DNA from 2 places in the Devosia sp. MC532 genome. Region 1 is predicted to be linked to the other one. Evidence: predicted binding sites of a transcription regulator. Region 1 holds the regulator's gene; the other holds the start of a gene.
What was found. Region 1 encodes HrcA, which represses chaperone genes, less so after heat shock. Its sites were predicted from a motif close to GTTAGCACTCNCNNNNNGNGAGTGCTAAC; they were not measured.

Region 1 (3,410 bases):
GCGGTGGGTTTTTATCCACCACGTCGCCATTTCCATCAGCAGATCAGGCGTATCATTGCGGTTGGCGAAAAACGCATAAAACGAGAGGCCAACGCCCTCTCCCTTTTGTGCGATCTTGGCGGTACACACCGCGATGGCTTTTTCACGCAGTGCCGGTGTCATTGATAGTCCGTTCGCTGGATACATAAAAAAGGGCACCCCATGGCGCCCTTTCAAGTGTGAAGACAGAGCGCTTAAGCGTTCTTGTCGATCGCGTCGCCTGCTTCAGCCGCTGGACCGCCCTTGGCAACACCAACCATGGCTGGGCGCAGAACGCGCTCGCCAATGGCAAAGCCTTCCTGAACGACCTGCACGATCGTGCCTTCTGGAACGGCCGGGTTCGGCACTTCGAACATCGCCTGATGCTTATGCGGATCAAACTTCTGGCCAGCGGCCTCGATCGGCTTGACGCCATGCTTGGCAAGAAGACGGTTGGTTTCGCGTTCAGCCAGCTCAATGCCTTCGATGAGGCTCTTGAGTGAACCTTCAGCGCTCTCACGGACATCGGCTGGGATGACCAGCAGCGCGCGCGACAGCGCGTCGGTGGCGCTCAGCATATCGCGAGCAAATCCAGCAATGGCGTAGGTGCGGGTGTCAGCGACTTCGCGCTCCGTGCGCTTACGCAGGTTTTCCATTTCCGCAATGGTACGCAGAACGCGGTCCTTGAGGTCGGCGTTTTCCGCCTGCAATGCCTCAACGGGATCGACTTCTGGAGCGGTTTCGGTGGTCGGGATCTCGACTTCCGGATTTTCGCCCTGGGCGGCGTTTTCGTCGCTCATTGTGTCTTCTTCCGTTCGTTAAAACTTTCTGTCCCGCATATCGGTCAAGCGAGACGGTAATTCAAGCTCTCACTCACCGCGCTGCGCGCTTACGCGCAATCATCGCGGAAATGACGTTGGCCGTGTAGTCCACAACGGGGACAATCCGTGCATAGTTCAATCGCGTTGGTCCGATAACGCCCAAGACGCCAACGATCCGATCATTGGCATCCTTATAGGGCGAGAGAATCACCGAAGAGCCGGAGAGGGAGAAGAGCTTATTCTCTGAGCCGATGAAAATACGGACACCCTGCCCGCGCTCCGCATCGCCCAAGAGATCGAGCAATCCGTCCTTGCTTTCCAGCTCATCGAACAATTGCCGCATCCGTGCCAACTCGTCGCTGGCCATGGTGTCATTGATGAGATTGGCGCGGCCGCGAACGATCACCGTGGGAGCATTGCCCGACGGAGGGGTGGACAGGGTCGCAATGCCAGCGTCGACGAGTTTTTGTGTGAGCTCGTCCAATTCGGCGCGTTGTTCATCGCGTCGCTCATTGAGCAGCTTTTTGGCTTCCGCCAAAGTGCGCCCGACAATGTAATTGGAGAGATAATTGCCCGCCTGCTGCAAGGAGCTAGCGGCGTAGCCGGGTGGCAATTCAAGGATACGGTTTTCGACCTGCCCATCTTCGCCGACCATGATTGCCATGGCCCGTGAATTATCGAGGCGCACAAATTCGATATGCCGCAGCACCATATCGGCCTTGGTGGCAATAACCACGCCAGCGCCGTGGCTAAGGCCGGAGAGGAGGGAGGAGGCTTCCGTCAGCATGTCCTCAACCTGCCCGCGCCCGGCAGTGTGTTCCATCTGGCGGGCTATCCGGCCGCGCTCATCTTCATCCACCGCGCCCACTTCGAGCATGGAGTCGACGAAAAAGCGCAGGCCTTGCTGGGTTGGCGCACGGCCAGCGGAGGTGTGTGGCGCCGCAATAAGACCTAGGTCTTCAAGGTCTGCCATCACATTTCTGACAGAAGCGGGGGAAAGCTCCACCTGCAAAAGTCGGCTAAGATCACGCGACCCCACGGGCACACCAGTGTCGAGATAGCGCTCGACGAGGGTGCGAAAAATCTCCTGGGAGCGCGTGTTGAGCACGCTAAGGAAGTCTTCTGCCGGTCTGGTCATGGCTTTTATGCTAAATCTTTCGCTTTAACCCTGTACTCTCATTTAAGCTCTTCCTCCCCAAGCGCCAAGCTGCCGCAGCTTGTGAGTGGGGCCGTTGGAGGTTAAGAGGCGGTTAACACCATTTTCTAGCGGACAAAATATGCGCCCCTCCGGTCGACAGCCTTCAGATATGCGTACGGTGACCTTTGAACGTAAGGTCTCCATGAAAGCAGAAGGCTCGTGCCTTGTAACCTTCGGCAACACCAAAGTTTTGTGCACTGCTTCGGTTGAAACCAGCGTTCCGGGTTGGCTGCGTGGCAAGGGTCAGGGCTGGGTCACAGCTGAATACGGCATGCTGCCCCGCGCCACCGGTTCGCGCAATCGTCGTGAAGCCACAGCCGGCAAGCAGACAGGCCGCACCCAAGAAATTCAGCGTCTCATCGGTCGCTCGCTCCGCGCTGTTGTAGATTTGGCAGCGCTCGGCGAAGCTCAGATCACTCTCGATTGTGACGTGCTTGAAGCCGATGGCGGCACCCGTACCGCAGCCATCTCGGGCGCTTATGTGGCACTGGTTGATGCCGTCGCCTGGATGGAAGAGCGCAAGCTGACCAAGGGCAAGGTTCTCAAGGACAGTATCGCAGCGGTTTCTTGCGGCATTTATCGCGGCACCCCGGTTCTCGATCTCGACTATCTCGAAGACGTTGAAGCGGAAACGGATGCCAACTTCGTCATGACCGGTTCGGGCAAGTTTGTCGAAATTCAGGGCACTGCTGAAGGCGCTCCGTTCGACCGCTCGGAGCTGGAAGCCCTTATGGGTCTGGCCGAAAAGGGCATTACCGAACTTTCCGCGCAGCAGCGCGCAGTTCTGGGTCAATAATGCACTGGTTGCGGAAGAAGCTACCGTTTCGTCTTGCGGACCGTCCTGCTCGCCCTGAGCAGGCGGCGCGGCCCAATGGCGAACGCCATTTTTCCGCTCACAATTCTCGCGTATGGAATGACATCGTCCGCGCACTCGAAGGTACAAAGAAATGACCATCCCTCGTCTTCGCCCCGGTGATCGTCTTTGCATCGCGACCCATAACGCGGGCAAGCTCAAAGAATTCCGCGAATTGTTTGAGCCCTTTGGTTTGGCTCTGGTGTCGGCGGGCGATTTGGGCCTGCCGGAGCCAGAAGAAACCGGCACCACCTTTGCCGAAAACGCGCGCACCAAGGCTCATGCTGCGGCGACGGGCGCCAATATGTTGGCTCTGTCCGACGACAGCGGGCTTTGCGTCGACGCGCTCAATGGCGATCCGGGTGTCTACACAGCCGATTGGGCTGGTGTGCCGCGCGACTTCAATCGCGCCATGAAGCGCGTGGAAGATGCCTTGCAGGCCGCTGGCGCGGGCTCTCCCGGCCAGCGTCGTGGCTCTTTTAATGCCACGCTTTGTCTCGCCCATCCCGATGGCCGCGAT
Region 2 (3,410 bases), on a different contig from region 1:
GCTCAGGACGCTCGCGCTGACAAAGAAATAGGTGACGATGGTTTCAGTGCGCTCGGTTTGAACGAGTTTTCGCACCTGCAACATGGCGAAAGCGGAAAGAATTGCCGCTCCCAAGGCCGCTAACGCGCCGATTGTCTCGGCAGAATCAGCGCCAGCCTCGCCGCTAAAAATGGTCAGGCGTGGCCACAGAATGATGACGACCCCCACCAGACCGATAATCACCGTCGTCCAGCGGAAAATATAGACGCGCTCGTGCAGCAGAATGGCCGAGAGGATGACAATGACCAGCGGGGAGGCATAACCAATGGCCGTGGCCTCTGGCAAGGGCAGCCGGGTCAGCGCGAAAAAGCCAAGCGCCATCGAACACACGCCGATGAGCCCGCGCAACACATGCCCAAAGGGGCGCGATGTTTTGAAAGCAGTGGAGAGCCGGCCCCGCAGCGCAAGAAACGCGAGGACCGGCACGAGTGCGAAAAAGCTACGGAAGAACACCATTTCCCCGGCGGGGATGGTGTCAGCAGCCTTTAACATGGTCGCCATGACCACGAAGCAGCATACGGACAGGATTTTAAGGAAAATGCCTCGGAGAGGTCCGGCCACGCCGCCTAGTTCGGCGGTGCTGGAATTTCGAGGCGAGAGATCCACATTATCTCCTGTCGGCGGGCTTACTTGCCAGCCGCTTCCAGCTTTTCCTTAGCAATACGGGCAGTTGCGAAAGCCTTGTGCTCAGGACCGACGGCAGAGCCAGTCTTGAGGGCCTTGCCTTCCGCATCCTGGACTTCCCAGTGCCAGTTGGTGTTTGCGCCAACGCCGCCGACGCGGCGCAGTTTGATCTGAAGTGTCGATTGTTCGCTCATATGCGTCTTATGGCCTTGAATGATTGGAAGGGAAAGAGGGGGAGTTGGGCATTTCCATGATCTGGTGCCACGAAATGCGGATTTGCCTGTGCCAGTAGCCGTATCCTAGCCCCCTGTCACCTGAATAGAGATGCGATCGCCGCCAAAGGTGATCAAATCGCGCAGCTCAGCGTAATCACCCTCGGCATAGGGGTAGTACCAGGCCAAATCTTCGCCATCGGCGGTGAGCGTCTTTATATTGTAGTAATGCGCTTCGCCGAGCCCATCCTCCTGCCGCTTGGTATCAGACGCTTCCAAGATCGAGGGGTGAACATCCTCAATGGGGAAGTAGTAGCGCGTCTCACGCCCCGGCTGTTCGAGCTTTAGCGCTTTGGAAGTGCTCGCGATTTCGTCGCCGTCAAAAAAGATATGAACGCGGCTTGAGACGGGGCTTATGGTCCGGCCCTGTGTGTTGAGTGTGGACATGGGGCTATCCTTATTTTCCACGTTTGTCATGACGCTCTAACGCACGAGAAAAAACTTAGGTTCACGTCCCTTGACTCCACTTGGAGGGCGTTCCTATATCCAGTGCAGCATTGTTAGCACTCAGATGTATCGAGTGCTAACAGCGCACAAAATTGCATTCAGAAATGATGCCAAGAGGATATTACCATGGGCTTTCGTCCCCTGCATGACCGCGTAGTCGTCCGTCGCGTTGACAGTGAAGAAAAGACCAAGGGCGGGATCATCATTCCAGATACCGCCAAGGAAAAGCCGTCTGAAGGTATCGTCGTTGCTGTGGGCCCAGGTGCTCGCGACGACGCTGGCAAGACCGTTGCCCTCGACGTAAAGGCAGGCGATCGCGTGCTTTTCGGCAAGTGGAGCGGCACCGAAGTTAAGGTCGACGGCGAAGACCTGATCATCATGAAGGAAAGCGACATCATGGGCGTGATCGAGGCTTAATTGCCTCTCCGCTTTTAACTGTCTCTCCCATTAATTAGAATTCTTAAGGAGCCACACCATGGCCGCTAAAGAAGTAAAGTTCTCCGCCGAAGCTCGCGAAAAGATGCTCCGTGGCGTCAACATTCTCGCCAACGCTGTTAAGGTCACTCTCGGTCCAAAGGGCCGTAACGTTGTGATCGAAAAGTCCTTCGGCGCTCCACGCATCACCAAGGACGGTGTGTCGGTTGCTAAGGAAATCGAACTTGAAGACAAGTTCGAAAACCTCGGCGCACAGCTGCTGCGTTCGGTCGCTTCCAAGACCAATGACGTTGCTGGCGACGGCACCACCACTGCAACCGTTCTCGGCCAGGCAATTGTTGTCGAAGGCGTGAAGGCTGTTGCTGCTGGCTTCAACCCAATGGATCTCAAGCGCGGTATCGACATGGCAGTTGCCGAAGTCGTCGCTTCGCTCAAGGCATCGTCCAAGAAGATCACTTCCTCTTCGGAAGTTGCTCAGGTCGGCACCATCTCGGCTAACGGTGAATCGTCCATCGGCGACATGATCGCTGAAGCGATGCAGAAGGTTGGTAACGAAGGCGTTATCACCGTCGAAGAAGCCAAGACCGCTGAAACCGAACTTGATGTCGTTGAAGGCATGCAGTTCGACCGTGGGTACCTCTCGCCATACTTCGTGACCAACGCAGAAAAGATGACTGCGGTTCTCGAAGATCCAGTGATCCTGCTGCACGAAAAGAAGCTCTCGAACCTGCAGGCTATCCTGCCGATCCTCGAAAGCGTTGTTCAGTCCCAGCGTCCACTGCTGATCATTGCAGAAGACATCGAAGGCGAAGCACTCGCGACCCTCGTTGTGAACCGTCTGCGTGGCGGCCTCAAGGTTGCAGCTGTTAAGGCTCCAGGCTTCGGCGATCGTCGTAAGGCAATGCTCGAAGACATCGCGATCCTGACCGGCGGTCAGGTCATCTCGGAAGACCTCGGCATCAAGCTCGAAAACGTGACCATCGACATGCTCGGCACTGCCAAGCGCGTTGAAATCACCAAGGAAAACACCACAATCGTTGATGGTGCTGGTACCCAGGAAGACATCCAGGGTCGCGTTGGCCAGATCAAGGCGCAGATCGAAGAAACCACTTCGGACTACGACCGTGAAAAGCTGCAGGAACGTCTTGCTAAGCTTGCTGGTGGCGTTGCTGTCATCCGCGTTGGCGGCTCGACCGAAGTTGAAGTTAAGGAACGCAAGGACCGCGTTGACGACGCTCTGAACGCAACCCGCGCTGCGGTTGAAGAAGGCATCGTACCAGGCGGCGGCGTTGCTCTGCTGCGCGCTTCGAACTCGATCACCGTTAAGGGTGCGAACGCTGACCAGGAAGCTGGTATCGCTATCGTTCGTCGCGCTCTTCAGGCTCCAGTTCGCACCATTGCGAACAATGCTGGCGCTGAAGGTTCGGTCGTTGTTGCTCGTATCCTCGAAAACAACGCAGTATCGTTCGGCTACAACGCTGCGACCGACGAATACGGCGATCTGGTTGCCCTCGGCGTTATCGACCCAGTTAAGGTCGTTCGCACCGCGCTTCAGGACGCAGCTTCGGTTGCATCGCTCCTGATCACCACCGA

Region 2: a site for HrcA is predicted at 1,435-1,463, ahead of groES (co-chaperone GroES). Genes of this name have one in related genera too.

The regions. Positions count from the first base shown of each region.
Region 1 covers NZ_JAEMNZ010000003.1:69,869-73,278, forward strand. Annotated here, with positions in the region: gene JHC09_RS04930 (DUF6500 family protein) at 1-162, opposite strand, end outside; gene grpE (nucleotide exchange factor GrpE) at 234-818, opposite strand; gene hrcA (heat-inducible transcriptional repressor HrcA) at 892-1,977, opposite strand; gene rph (ribonuclease PH) at 2,117-2,833, shown strand; gene JHC09_RS04950 (non-canonical purine NTP pyrophosphatase) at 2,985-3,410, shown strand, end outside.
Region 2 covers NZ_JAEMNZ010000004.1:28,688-32,097, reverse strand. Annotated here, with positions in the region: gene JHC09_RS06350 (DMT family transporter) at 1-645, opposite strand, end outside; gene JHC09_RS06345 (hypothetical protein) at 666-857, opposite strand; gene JHC09_RS06340 (DUF427 domain-containing protein) at 963-1,322, opposite strand; gene groES (co-chaperone GroES) at 1,509-1,799, shown strand; gene groL (chaperonin GroEL) at 1,858-3,410, shown strand, end outside.